Regions from separate parts of the Mycobacterium sp. AMU20-3851 genome, predicted to be linked through region 2. Evidence: predicted binding sites of a transcription regulator. Region 2 holds the regulator's gene; the other holds the start of a gene.
The links. The regulator LexA, encoded in region 2, represses DNA repair genes until DNA is damaged. The targets are predictions, from matches to a motif close to CGAACANNTGTTCG.

Region 1: a site for LexA is predicted at 5,847-5,860, ahead of V4U86_RS00735 (HNH endonuclease signature motif containing protein). Genes of this name have one in related genera too.

The regions. Positions count from the first base shown of each region.
Region 1 is NZ_CP146371.1:146,654-154,043, reverse strand. It holds gene V4U86_RS00775 (hotdog domain-containing protein) at 1-523, shown strand, start outside; gene aqpZ (aquaporin Z) at 651-1,421, shown strand; gene V4U86_RS00765 (Dps family protein) at 1,425-1,967, opposite strand; gene V4U86_RS00760 (DNA-3-methyladenine glycosylase family protein) at 2,037-2,933, opposite strand; gene V4U86_RS00755 (DUF427 domain-containing protein) at 2,943-3,302, opposite strand; gene V4U86_RS00750 (SRPBCC family protein) at 3,366-3,830, shown strand; gene V4U86_RS00745 (NAD(P)/FAD-dependent oxidoreductase) at 3,832-5,202, opposite strand; gene V4U86_RS00740 (DUF4262 domain-containing protein) at 5,278-5,760, shown strand; gene V4U86_RS00735 (HNH endonuclease signature motif containing protein) at 5,865-7,390, shown strand, end outside.
Region 2 is NZ_CP146371.1:3,387,156-3,394,545, reverse strand. It holds gene V4U86_RS16245 (TetR/AcrR family transcriptional regulator) at 1-316, shown strand, start outside; gene V4U86_RS16240 (molybdopterin guanine dinucleotide-containing S/N-oxide reductase) at 265-2,589, opposite strand; gene V4U86_RS16235 (acyl-CoA dehydrogenase family protein) at 2,686-3,843, shown strand; gene V4U86_RS16230 (LGFP repeat-containing protein) at 3,960-6,056, shown strand; gene lexA (transcriptional repressor LexA) at 6,076-6,765, opposite strand; gene V4U86_RS16220 (oxygenase MpaB family protein) at 6,798-7,390, opposite strand, start outside.

The sequences.
Region 1 (7,390 bases), 2.8 Mb from region 2:
CAGCCGACCGGTGGGCGGCGCGGGCCGCACGTCGCTGTCGGAGTGCACGCTGACCCACCACGGCGTGGAGATCGGGCTCGCAACGGTGCGCACGTTCTACATCACTGCGGCCGTGCACACCCCGGGCGCGTTCGATCACTCCACCGAGTCCGCGGACCCGCTGCCCGACAGCCTGGCCGCCCTGCTCGCCGTCGAGGTGGCCGAGACCGCCGGAGCCGGGCCGGTGCTGAGTCAACTGGAGAACACGGCGGTGAACAACAGCCTGGGGGCGGTCCACGGTGGCGTGGCGGCGGCCGGCCTGGAACTGGTGGCGTCCGCCGCGCTCAACGCCGGCCGGACGGAAACGCCCCTGGTGACCGCGTCGCTGCGGATCAACTACCTGCGCCGACTCATCGGAGGCGGCCGGTCCCGTTACACGGCCACCGCACTGCATGCCGGCCGCAGCAGCGGTGTCGCGGAAGCCCACGGCATCGGCGACGACGGCAAGGTGGCCCTGACCGCGCGGCTCACCGCCTACCGCTGAGAATGCATAGCAAACGTATCCGCTGGGCGAAGATTTGGTGACAGCCGCGATCGGCCGTCGAAATCGTGGGATTCTGCCCCTGTAGCTTCATTTTTGAGCGAAGGGCAGGGCAATGTCGAATCGAACGATGACCACCCCAACGATGTCCCACAGACTGGCGGCCGAGTTCATCGGCACGTTCTGGCTCGTCCTCGGCGGTTGCGGCAGCGCCGTGTTCGCAGCCAAGTTCCTCTCCGATGACGGCGTATCGCTCGGTATCGGATTTCTCGGTGTCGCACTGGCTTTCGGCCTGACGGTACTCACCGGCGTGTACGCCTTCGGCACCATTTCCGGTGGCCACTTCAATCCCGCGGTCACCCTCGGTGCAGCGTTGGCCAAGCGGGTCGAATGGGTGGCCGTGGCACCTTACTGGATCACCCAGGTCATCGGCGGATTCGCCGCCGGCGCAGTGATATACGTCGTGGCCGGAGGCAAGGAAGGATGGACGGCCACCGGCAACATGGCGGCCAACGGATTCGGCGACCACTCCCCCGGCGGGTACTCGATGGTCGCGGTCCTCATCACCGAGGTCGTGCTGACCTTCATCTTCCTGCTGGTGATCCTCGGATCCACCGATGACCGGGCCCCGAAGGGGTTCGCGGGCTTGTCGATCGGGTTGACCCTGACGCTCATCCACCTGATCTCGATCCCGATCTCGAACACCTCGGTCAACCCCGCCCGGTCCACCGGCGTCGCATTCTTCAACGGCGACGGCGCACCGGGCCAGCTGTGGCTGTTCTGGGTCGCCCCGCTGGTCGGTGCCGCCGTCGCCGGTATCGCATACCCGCTGTTGTTCGGTGTCGCAGAGGAACTCGCGGACCGCCCGGTCCGCGACGACACTCTCGACCTCGACGACTAGCGGTTACTGGCGCGCGCTGCTCGCGGCACCCTTCTCGGTGTCCTGGCCGGCGTGGGCGAGTTCTCCGCCCGCGCTCTCCAGATGGGCGCGCACGAACCACTGGAACTTCTCCAGCTCGGCGGAATGACCGATCAGCATGTCCTGGGACACCAGATCGATGTCATCGAGCCGCTGGATGGACTTGCGGGTGTCCTCGATGATGCCGGTGTACACCAGGTCGACCGCCGCCAGGTGAGCCTGCACGTTGTCGCGGCCGACGGAGTAGTCGTCCCACGTGCGGTCCTTGATGATCGAGCCGGGCGTGCCCTTGGGCGAACCGCCCAGCGTCGCAATGCGTTCGGCGACCTCGTCTGCGTATCCGCGCACCAGCTCAACCTGGGGATCGATCATCTCGTGGACACCGATGAAGTTCGGGCCCACCACGTTCCAGTGCACGTGCTTGAGGGTCAGATGAAGATCGTTATAGGTACTGAGCTGTTTCTGCAGCAACTCGGCGACTTCGGCACCTTCCTTGTCGGACAACCCGGGGATGGTGAACGCAGTCATCGTGACTCCTTCGAATCGGGGGTAGGTCGTGTCTCCCAGCCAGGCATACCCCCGAAGGCGGATCGATAATCACAGCGCGCGCAGGTTGGGGATCGGCGCCCGGGGCCCACGACGTTGCCGGACCGCCAGCCCGCTGGCTTCCAGCAACCGCACCGCCCGATGCCGGTGCGGCCGTAACGGTTCGAGCAAGATCACCATCTCCGCGTCGTCGATGGGCCTGCCCAGCAGGCACAGCCCCACCATCTTCGCCAGGTGGTAGTCGCCGACCGAAAGTGCATCGGCATCACCGAAGGCGCGCTGCATGGTCTCGGCGGCCGTCCACACCCCGACCCCGGGCAGCGAGGTCAGACCCGTCGCCGCCTTCTCCCGGTCCAGCCGCTCCAGTGCGTCGGCCCGCTGGGCGCAGCCCACCACGGTGCGGGCCCGGCCGGGGTCGACGTTGGCCAGCTGGAACTCCCAGGACGGGATGCGCCGCCAGACATCGGCCGCCGGTGGCACCCGCATACCTGCCGGTGCCGGCCCGGGCGCGGGGGCGCCGAACTTCGTGGTCAGTAGCCGCCACGCCCGGAATGCGTCCTTGCCGTACACCCGCTGCTCCAGGACCGCCGGGATGAGAGCCTCCAGCACCCGTCCGGTCCGGCCCAGACGCAGGTGCGGCACCCGCCGCAACGCCTCGGCGACCGTCGGCTCCACCGGCTCGAATCCGGCGGTGTCGTCTTCGACCCCGAGCAACAGGGCCAGGTGATCGAGGAATTCGGCGGCGCCGGGACCCCACGCCTCACATTCCACGGTGTCCACGGCCGTCTTACGGATCCGTGCGGTCACCGCGCCGGTACGGGTCAACGACGTACGCCAGGTATCGGTACCGATCACCCGGAAACACGGATCGCCGCTGCCTCGGCGCAGCGGCGACAGCGTCAGGCCCGGACTCACGGGTCCGTCGAAGGTCACCGTCGCGGTCGGCACCTCACCAATCTAGGACAGCGTGATCTGTGCCTTGTCCGGGTAGAAGGCCACCGTGCCGGCGATCTCGGCGACCGCCGGATAAGGCTGCTCGTAGGCCCAGACGGCGTCCTGCACGCCGGCGGCGTGGTAGTAGCTCGCCTCGCCCTTGTACGGGCAGTAGCTGGTCGTCTCGCTGCGTACCAGCGCCGAGGCCTGCACATCGGCCAGCGGGATGTACTGCACGGCGGGGTAGCTGGCCTCCTGCAACGTCACGGCGCGGTCCGTCTCGGCGACTACGGCGCCGTCGATGCTGACGGTGACGTGCGCACTGGTGGGCGTCACCGTGATCGGATGCTCGGCACTCGGTTGCCAGACAGGACGCTCGCTCATGCAACACACAACGTCGTGCGTCGAACAGTGATTCCCGCCACGGTGGGTCGTTACGATCAGCGCATGACCGAGCCCGTGACCGCCTCTGTGACGATCGCCGCCGATCCGGCCAAGGTGTATGCGCTGATCACCGACCTGCCGACGTTGGCCTCGCTGGCCGAGGAGGCATACGCCATGCACTGGAAGAGGGGCACGTCGGCGACCCCCGGAGCGGTATTCAAGGGCGAGAACCGCAACGGCTCGAAGTCCTGGGCAACCACCTGCACCGTCACCCATGCGCTGCCGGGCCAGCGATTCGCGTTCGACGTGAAGGCAGCCGTGCTGCCGATCGCGCACTGGCGCTACGACATCGCCGCGACCGAGGGTGGTTGCACGGTCACCGAGTCCACCTGGGATCACCGGCCCGGTTGGTTCAAGAAGTTCGCGGGCCTGGCCACCGGAGTCAGTGACCGTGACAGCGCCAACGCCGAGCACATCCGGCTGACGCTGGAGCGGCTCAAGGAGCGCGCAGAGCGCAATCAGCCGTAACTCAGTGCGGCTTGCGGGTGACGATGTCGGCGACCCGGGCGATCGGGGAGGTGCTGCGCCGACCGCCCGTCTCGTGCCGGTCGGCCAGTTTGTAGGCGAGGTAGAGGCTGCGTACCCCGAGCCAGCGCAAGGGTTCGGGTTCCCAGTCACGCGACTGATGCCCGACCCACGGCAGGTCGGTGACCGGGGTGTCCCGGGCCAGCACCAGATCGGCCAGCGTGCGCCCGGCCAGATTGGCCGCGGTGACACCGTGCCCGACATAGCCGCCCGCCCAGCCCAGACCGGTATGGCGGTCCAATGCGACCCCGGCCTCCCAGTCCCGCGGGACCGCCAGCACCCCGCACCATCCGTGCGCGATGGGGATGTCGCGGACCTGCGGAAGGATTGTGTGCAGAACGTCGGTGAGCAGTTCGATGGTGCGGGTGGGCACCTGACCGTCGCGGTCGGTGCGTGATCCGAATCGGTAGGGCACGCTGCGCCCGCCGATGGCGATCCGGTCGTCGACCGTGCGTTGCGCGTAGAAGAACCCGTGGGCGGTGTCGCCGACGGTTTCGCGTCCCTGCCAACCGATTCGGTCCCAGATCTCGGCGGGTATCGGATCGGTGGCGATCATCGAGCTGTTCATCGGCAGCCAGCGCCGGTGCAGGCGGGGCAGTGCGGGGGTGAAGCCCTCGGTGGCGCGCAGCACGATCGGCGCGCGCAGTGTCCCCGACCGGGTGGTCGCCGCGCCCGGCTGGATGTCGATGACCGCCGACTGCTCGTGGATGGTGACGCCGAGGCGCTCGACGGCGTCGGCCAGACCGCGGGCCAATGCGGCCGGCTGGATCCGGGCACAGTGCGGGGAATGGTAGGCCGATACCAATCCGGCGAACTGGATCCGTTGCGCTGCTTCATCTTTCGTCAGCTCAATGACGTCATTGCCCCAGCGCCGCTCCTCGGCGACGGTGGCCGCCAGTCGAGCGGCCTGGGCCGCGTTGCGCGCGATCTCCAGGGTTCCACCTTTGACCGCACCGGCGTCGATGCCCTCCCGGTCGGCCACCTCGATCACCTCGTCGACGGAATCGTTGAGCGCCCGCTGCCAAGCCAGAACCTTGTCTCGGCCATGGGCTTTCGCCATCCGGTTCCGGTCGCCGGGGACCAGACCCGACAGCCAGCCGCCATTGCGGCCGGAGGCGCCGAAACCCGCGAAGCGCGCCTCCAAGATGGTGATCCGCAGCGAAGGGTCGGCGCGCTTGAGGTAGTAGGCCGTCCACAACCCGGTGTAGCCCGCGCCCACGATGCAGACGTCGGCGTCCCGGTCGCCGGGCAGCTTCGGGCGCAGCGCCGGCAGCTTGTCGAACCAGTGCGAGACCTGACCGTTGATCGGGGACACCCGGCAATTCTGTCAGGCCGGTTGTCGGTGGGGCGGCGGATGGTTGAGCCCAAGTAGCGACGAAAGGGGCACACCATGTGCTGGCAATGCGATCACCCGGGCGCAACCCGGCAGGACTACCTCGACGTGCTGCAGGGCACCGTCATCAAGAACGGTTGGGCAGTGCAGTACGTCGAGACGGAACCTCCGTTCGCGTACACGATCGGGCTGAGTGCGGCGGGTCTGCCGGAGCTACTGGTCACCGCACTCCCGCCGCGGCAGTCCATGCGACTGCTGAACGTGGTGGCCGATTACATGGTGCGCAAGACCGAACCGGCACCCGGTGACACCATGACGTTCCCGGGTGACCCAGCTGCCGAGTTCGTCGAGGTGACCGCGCCCGATGTGCACATGGGGTGGGCCGTGGCATTCCACGGCGGCCCCATCCGTGGCCTGCAGGTCGTCTGGCGGGACGAGCAGGGCCACTCACCCTGGTGCCCGGACTTCAACAAGGGAGGTCCGCGGCAGCCGGTGCTCGGGGTTCGCGGCCCGGTCGATCTGAAAGATCCTCCAAGATAGCCACATTCGCGCGAGCGATCTGTCTCAGAAATTTCTTTGGCCCCTTTAGTCTCTGGTGTCACATCCTGCCGTTTTCTGTCGGTGGTCGAACGTATGTTCTCACCATGAAGATGGATGTGGTGGCGAGTCGGGAGACGGTGCAGCACGCCCTCTCCGCTCGCACCGCGTCGGTCAAGGCGCTGCTGGATGCCGATTTCACGGTGTTCGATACCGCGGAGTTGTTGGCCATCCAGTCCGAGCGTGAGCTGCGGGCCCGCGCCGAGGCGGTGATCGACCACCGCATCCAGGCCGCGCTGATGGACCGGGCCACCCCGCATGAGATCGGCGGGAAATCCTGGATCGATGTGCTGGCCACCCGGATGCGGATCAGCCGCGCCGAGGCTGCCCGCCGGGTCTCTGGTGCTGAGGTGCTCGGGCCGCGGCACGCCATGAACGGCGACGTACTCGAACCGGTGTTGCCGGCATGCGCGGCCGCGCTGGCCGAGGGCAGCATCGCCGCCGAGCACATCGCGGTCGTGCGCGCGACCTTGAAGTCCGCGTCGGGGCGGCTCAGTGGTAGCGAGCTGGCGCAGTTGGAGGCCAGCCTGGTCGCCGCGGCCAAGACCACCAGCCCGGAAACGTTGAAAGAAGCCGCCACCCGGGTGCTCTACAAACTCAACCAGGACGGCGACGGCCCGGATATGGCCCGGCACCGGCGCGGGATCACCCTCGGCGCGCAGGACGCCGACGGGCTGGTCCGCATCACCGGCTGGGTGGATGCCGAACTCGCCGCCTATCTCGGTACCGCGCTAGAAGTCTGGGGCCGACCCGGGATCAACAACCCCGACGATCCCGAACCCAAGCTCAACCCGGACCCCAACCCACTCGACGACGAGGTCGTGCCGGAGGCCGATTCGGCCGGCGGGGAAGGCTCGGCTGCCGCCGAAGACGGTGCGGCAGGAGAGGATCGCGTCACCGAGGACGAACACGGGACCGCGGGCGCCGACAGTGAAGACGACGCCGCCGATAAGGGGCTCGCGGATCCGGCCGGTGAAGATCCCTTCGCCGACGCTGACATAGCCGGAGATCCCGACCCCAACCGCCCCGCCGATTTCGGGGCCCTCGCCGATCTGGCCACCGGCGATACCCGCACCCGCGCCCAGCGCCACCACGACGCCCTCAAAGCAATCCTGCGCGATGCCCTGATGGCCAAAAACCTCGGCCAACACAACGGCATCCCGGTCACCGTCGTGGTCTCCACCACGCTCGCGGAGTTGGAGGCCGGGGCCGGGATCGCGGTCACCGGCACCGGCACCCTCATGCCCATGCCCGACCTCATCCGCCTCGCCGAACAGGCCTACCACTACCTGGTGGTCTACCGAAAACACACCGCCGAACCCCTCTACCTCGGCCGCACCCGACGCCTGGCCAGCAAGGCCCAACGCCTACTGCTCTACAACCGCGACCGCGGCTGCACCCGCCCCGGCTGCACCCAAGCCGCCTGCCACTGCCAGGCCCACCACGCCCAGCCCAGCTGGAACAACGGCGGCCACACCGACGCCCCCACCCTCGCCCTGGGCTGCGGACCCGACAACCGGCTCGCCGAAATGGGCTGGACCACCCGCATCGACCCCGACACCGGACGCACCCA
Region 2 (7,390 bases):
GGTCCGGGAGAAGGTACGCGGCATCATCGCCAGTTTCGAGCGCCGCCCGGCCTTCTTCAAGGTGTGCATGCTGTTGCAGAACTCCACCGACGCCAACGCCGAGGCGCTGATGGAACAGTTCGCCGCCGTCGCCCAGCGGACGTTGGCCGCGGACTTCGCTGCGCTGGGGCCGCAGGAATCGGTCGACACCGCGATGATGGCCTGGGGCATCATCAGCACCATGCTCTCCGGGGCGATCCTGCACGGTCACCCGATCGCCGACGCCTACCGGGTGGTGGAGGCATTCGTCGACCTGGTGGCGCCGCGGCTGAACTGACGGATCACCGGCGGTTCGTGGGCGCGTACCGGCGGCACCGGGCTTGTGAACTTCTCCACCTGCACCAGCACATGCGCGCCGGTGCAGCCACGGGCCAGCGACGAGGTGCCCACATCGGCGGTCAGCACGTTCGGATTGCCGTGCACGCACATCGAATTCGGGTCGGCGGGATCCAGCGGGTCGAACCACGCCCCGGTGGACAGCTGCACCACCTGCGGGCGCACCCGCTCGTCGATCACCACCCCGGCCAGGCAGGCACCGCGGTCGTTGAACACCCGGACCACCTCGCCGTCGGCCAGACCCCGGTGCGCGGCGTCGGCCGGGTGGATCCGGATCGGTTCGCGGCCGGACACCTTGGACTTCCGGCTGACCGCGCCGCCGTCGAGCTGACTGTGCAGCCTGCTGGCCGGCTGGTTGGCGATCAGATGCAGCGGATAGGTCTGTGCGCGTTCGCCGCCCAGCCATTCGGTGGGCTCGAACCAGGCCGGGTGGCCCAGACAGTCGTCGTAGCCGAAGCCGTCGATATCGGCGGAGAAGATCTCGATGCGCCCGCTCGGGGTGTTCAGCCGGTGCGTGTAGGGGTCGGCACGGAACTCGGCCAACAGCGTCAACCCGGGCTCGGTGGGCAACCGCAGCGCGCCGTCGGCCCAGAACTGGTCGAAGGACGGCACCGCGAAATCGATACCGGCCGACCACTTCTCGTACATGTGCACCAGCCATTGCCGGGCGGTGCGGCCCTCGGTGAACTGCGCCCCCACGCCGAGCCGCTCGGCCAGCGCCGCGAAGGTGGCGTAGTCGTCCTGCGATTGGGCGTACGGCGGTGCCAGCGCCGGCATGGCCGTCAGCATCGGATCGTTACGTGACCCGGAGAAGTCCTCGCGCTCGTAGGCGGTGGTGGAGGGCACCACGATGTCGGCATGCTTGGCCATCGCCGTCCAGTACGGGTCGTGCACGACGACGGTGTCCGGCCGGGCCAGCGCACGGCGGAGCCGGGGCAGATTCTGGTGGTGGTGGAACGGGTTGCCGCCGGCCCAGTACACCAGCCGGATGTCCGGGAACGTGAGCCGCAGGCCGTTGTAGTCGTACTCCCGGCCGGGGTGCAGCAGCATGTCGGACACCGCGGCCACCGGGATGAACGTCGACACCGGGTTGGGACCCTGCGGCAGGACGGGCAGCCGGTGCCGCAGCGGTGCCAGCCCGGGCTCGTTCATCGAGCCGTACCCGTGCCCGAAACCGCCGCCGGGCAGCCCGATCTGGCCCAGCATGGCGGCCAGCGTCAGGCCCATCCAGGGTGCTTGCTCACCGTGCCGGGTGCGCTGCAGAGACCAGCTGACGGTGACCAGGGTGCGACCGGCCGCCATTCGCCGGGCCAGCGCGGTGATGTCCTCGCTCGCCATGCCGCTGATCGCGGCCGCCCACGATGCCGACTTGGGCACACCGTCGTCGGTGCCGAGCAGATAGCGCTCGAAGCGGTCGTAGCCGATGCAGTAGGTGTCCAGGAAGTCCCGGTCGGCCAGCCCCTCGGTGGCCAGCACGTGAGCCAACCCGAGCATGATCGCCACATCGGTGCCAGGGACGGGTGCGTGCCATTCGTATTCGCCGTGCACGTCGTCGCGCAGCGGGGAGAAGGACACGATCGCCCCGCCCCGGTCCCGGAACCGGTCCAACGCGGCGCGGGCCGGATGGGCCGTGGTGCCGCCGTGGTTGATCCCGGTGTTCTTGCACGCGATACCGCCGAAGGCGACGAGCAGGTCGGTGTGCTCGACGATGACGTCCCATGCGGTGGAGCGTTTGAACAGATCGTCGTGGGTGCCGACGACCCGGGGCATGATCGCGCCGGTGGCGCCCAGGCTGTAGGAGTGCCGGGACGAGGTATATCCGCCGAGCAGTTTGAGGAACCGGTGCACCTGGCTCTGGGCGTGATGGAACCGGCCGGCGCTGGCCCAGCCGTAGGAGCCGCCGTAGATCGCCTCGTTCCCGTGGGTGTCGATCACCCGGCGGAGTTCACCGGCCAGCAGTTCGGTGAGCTCATCCCAGGACACCGCGACGAACTCGTCGGAGCCGCGCTTGTCGCTGGGCCCGGGCCCGTGATCCAACCAGCCCCGGCGCACCGCCGGTCCGGCGATCCGGGCGCGGTCCCGCAGGGAACCGGGAAGGTTGCCCAGCAGAGGGGACGGGTCGGTGTCACCGTCGGCCGGGGTGACCGAGACGATGTCCCCGTCGCGGACCTCGGCGCTGAAGGCACCCCAATGGGCGAGGCTGCTGCGCGACATCCCACCGATCCTAGGGCGGCCCGCCCGTCGGCCGACCAACCATCGGGTTGAGATATCTTGGCGCCGTCACCTGAACCCAGTACCGGAGGTATCACCATGGGCGTCGTCAAATTCGATCGCACCCTGTTCGAGCCCGAGCACGAATTGTTCCGGGAGTCCTACCGCGCCTTCCTGGAACGTCACGCCGCGCCGTTCCAGGAGGAATGGGAGAAGGCCAAGATCGTCGACCGCGCGGTCTGGCGCGAGGCCGGTAAGCAGGGATTTCTGGGTATGGCGGTGCCCGAGGAGTATGGCGGCGGGGGCAATCCGGATTTCCGGTACAACGTCGTCGTCACCGAGGAGACCGTCGCGGGGCGGCACAGCGGGCTGGGTTTCACCCTGCAGAACGACGTCATCGCCCCCTACCTGATCGAACTGGCCGACGAGGAACAGAAGCGTCGCTGGCTGCCCGGGTTCTGCAGCGGCGAACTGATCACGGCGATCGCAATGACCGAACCGGGTACCGGTAGTGACTTGCAGGGGATCAAGACCCGCGCGGTCCGCGAGGGCGACCACTACATCCTGAACGGCTCCAAGACCTTCATCACCAACGGCATTCACGCCGACCTGGTCATCGTGGTGGCGTGCACCGACCCGGACAAGGGCGCGCAGGGATTCAGTCTGCTGGTCGTCGAGCGCGGCATGTCCGGCTTCGAACGTGGTCGGCACCTGGACAAGATCGGCCTGGAGGCACAGGACACCGCGGAACTGTCCTTCACCGACGTGGCGGTGCCCGTCGAGAACCTGCTCGGTGAGGAGGGGATGGGCTTCGTGTATCTGATGCAGAACCTGCCCCAGGAACGCATCAGTATCGCGGTGATGGCCGCGGCCGCGATGGAATCCACCCTGGAGCAGACGCTGCAGTACGCCAAGGAACGCAAGGCGTTCGGCAGGCCCATCGGCAGCTTCCAGAACAACCGGTTCATGCTCGCCGAGCTCGCGACCGAGGCCACCGCCGTGCGGATCATGGTCGACGAGTTCATCCGATTGCACCTGGACCGCAAGCTGTCCGTCGACCAGGCGGCCATGGCGAAGTGGTACAGCACCGAGGCGCAGGTGCGCTTGGTGGACCGCTGTCTGCAGCTGCACGGCGGCTACGGTTACATGCGGGAATACCCGATTGCACGGGCATTCCTCGACTCACGGATCCAGACCATTTACGGCGGCACGACCGAGATCATGAAAGAGATCATCGGCCGCGGCCTGGGGGTATGACAGCCCCGACACGCTTAACCGCAGGTGGCGGATATCCCACGAGTTAGAGGTCAACTGAAGCAGAGTTGACGAACACGCTACTTTCGTGTGGTTTGTCCGACTTCGGGAGGGACCGAATGACCAGGCAGCGAACCCGGCTGGGCAGGATCGCCGGGCGGGCAGCAACAGGGCTGGTGAGCGCCGGGCTCATCGCGGCTACGGTGCTGCTCGCACCAACCGCTGCGGCGACTCCGGAAGCCGACGCCGACGCCGCGATCACCGCGGCGTGGGAGACCGGCGGCGGCGAAGGTGGGCCCCTGGGGCCGCGCGATGGTGGCGTCTATCCCGCCGGTGAGGGCTTCGGCCAGAAGTTCGCAGGCGGCCAGATCTTCTTCACCCCGGAGACCGGGGCGCACATCGTCACCGGCGCCATCCTGGAGAAGTACGAGTCGCTCGGCGGTCCCGCCGACAGCGATCTGGGCTTCCCGACCATCGACGAGGGTCCCGGCCGCGCGGCCAACAGCCGCAACTCCACGTTCAGCGCGCCGGACAACCCGGTGATCTTCTGGACGCCGGACACCGGCGCCCGGGTGGTGCGCGGGGCCATCAACTCGGCCTGGGATGCGCTCGGCGGATCGGCCGGGGTGCTCGGCGTGCCCAGCGAGGACGAGTCGACCAACGGCGACGTGCTTGCCCAGAAGTTCACCGGCGGCGAGATCTCCTGGAACCGCAAGACCCGCGCCTTCACCACGGTGCCGCCGGAGCTCGCCGATCAGCTCGGCGCGGTCGACGTTCCCTCCGATGCCACCTCGGCGATCAACGCCGCGCGCCGCGCCGCCGGTGGGGCACTGGGGCCGTTGGGCGCCGAAGAGGGCGCCCAGTACGCGATCGGCGCGGACGGCGTCGGCCAGAACTTCGCGGGCGGCAAGATCTTCTACAGCCCCGAAACCGGCGCGAATGTGGTGACCGGTCAGGTGCTGGCCAAGTACGAGAGCGTCGGCGGGCCCACCGGGGATCTCGGATTCCCGACCGCCAGCGAGGCCGACGGCGGCCTGGCGCCGCAGAGCCGCGTGGTCCCGTTCGCCGCCGAGGACAACCCGGTGATCTTCTGGACGCCGGACTTCGGTGCGGTGATCGTGCGCGGCGCGATGAACGCCGCGTGGCAGAAGCTCGGCGGCGCGACCGGTGAGCTCGGCGCCCCCAAGGGGGATCAGACCGAGAACGGCAGCGTCATCAGTCAGCAGTTCAACGGCGGGTCCGTCTCGTGGGACAAGTCGACCGGCAAGTTCAGCACCGAACCGGCCGGCCTGCAATCCCAACTCGCCGGTCTGGAGGTGCCGGGTGCCGACGCTCCGGCCGCCCCGGCCCCCGGCTCGGAGGCCGCTGCGGACACCGACAGCGGCGACAAGTGGTACACGTGGCGCTGGTGGTGGCTGCTCGGCCTGATCCCGCTGATCGGCGTGATCGGCCTCGTCGCGGTCGCGGTCCTGCGTAACCGGCGGTCCCATGCCGACGACGATTTCGGAGCGGGCTACGCCGACGACGGATACGACCACGGTTACGAGGACCAGGGCTACGACAACCAGGGCTACAACGACCACGGTTACGACCCCGAGTACAAGCAGCCCGAGCACACTCAGCCCGAGTACGGCGAACGGGATTACGACTCCACCCAGAGCCTGTGGGCCTCGGCACCGCCGGCCGGCGAGGTGCCTGCCTTCAGCAGTATCTCGGCCGGCGCGGAAGAACCGACCACCGACGACGGGTTCGACGACTACGAGACCGATGAGGACAACGGCGGCGACTTCGACGGCGGCGACTTCGACTCCGACGAGGGCGACGAGCTCGAGGAACTGCAGGCGCCGGCCGACGATCTGATTTTCGATTCCGATCCCGACGCGGTGGACACCGCGCCGACCCGGATCGAATCGCTGTCCGAAGAGCCCACTTTCGACCCGCCCACCACGGCGGTCCGGTCCGGTTACGAACCGGATTTCCCCAGTGGCCGGCACGCCGCCATCTCGGACGACGAACCGGAGGATCCGGGCTGGACGTCGATGCGACTGGCCACCGGTGACCGGTACCGCGCGCCGGAGGGCTATCCGATCAAGGCGGACACCAAATCGGGTCTGTACTGGGCTCCGGGTAGCCCCGGCTACCGGGACACCGAGGCCGAGATCTGGTTCGCCAGTGAGGAGTTCGCCCGGACGAACGGGTTCGTCCGGGCCGACTGAGCCTCCCCGGGCGAACCCGTCAGACCTTGCGGATGACGGTGACGACCTTGCCGAGCACCTGGGCGTCGTTACCGTCGATCGGGTCGAACGCCGGATTGTGCGGCATCAGCCACACCTGACCCTTGGTGCGCTTGAAGGTCTTGACGGTGGCCTCGCCGTCGATCATGGCGGCGACCATGTCGCCGTTCTCCGCGACGTTCTGCTGCCGGATGACAACCCAGTCGCCGTCGCAGATCGCGGCATCGATCATCGACTCGCCGACGACCTTCAGCAGGAACAGGGAACCCTCGCCGACCAGCTCGCGGGGGAGTGGGAAGACCTCTTCGACGGCCTGTTCGGCCAGGATCGGCCCGCCGGCGGCGATCCGGCCCAGGACCGGGACGAAGGTGGGCTCGGGCAGCGCGTCGGAACCCGCGACCTCGGTTGCCACGATCGGGGTCACATTGTTCGGGGCCACGTTGTCGTCCGCGCCGCGGACATCCACGGCGCGTGGGCGGTTCGGGTCTCTGCGCAGGTAGCCCTTGCGCTCCAGGGTGCGCAGTTGGTGGGCCACCGACGAGGTGGAGGTGAGACCGACGGCATCGCCGATCTCGCGGATGCTCGGCGGGTAGCCGCGCTCGGTCACGGAGGTGCGGATGACCTCCAGGATGGTGCGCTGACGCTCGGTCAGACTGGAGCGTGCCTCAGGGTGTTCGGTGCTCTCGCTCATGGCGCCGAATGTAGTCGCCGCCGGACAGATAATCAAACATGTGTTCGAGGCGTGTCGGGCAGGTGGTAGGCAAACGACTTCTGCTGCCGCTGCGTCATCTTCTGCAGGCACTCGTGGTGCTTGCGCGCGTGATAGGCCAGCGGGAAGTAGGTGAGCCGGTCCGGCAGCACCCGGTACGCCGTCCGGATCGCGGCGTAGATGAGCTGGAGTTGCAGCTCCTCCTGCCGGCTCCAGCCGACCCCCAGCTTGGCGCGCAGTCGCGGATCGAGCAGTCCGACGATGGACAGGTAGTTGAACCGCAGAGCGGGCCGCAACGCCGTCCGTACCGCGGGGCGCAGCGGCGCCGGTACCGAGGCCGGCAGGTCGACCTGCCCGGTCACCATCTCCTCGATCAGTTGCAGGGCCTGTGGGGTGGCCTCCAGCTTGTCGATCATGGCCTCGAAGTAGGCGTCCATTTCCACCCGGGTCCGCGGGTATCCCCGCATCGGGACGTGGAGCAGACGGGCCAACCGCCGGTTGTCCCGGAGTAGTTCGTCCTTCTCGGCATCGGTGAAGTCCCGGCCGATCAGCAACTTCCCGCCCTGTGCGGTGACGATGTAGCCGGTCGCGATCACCCACTGGTAGG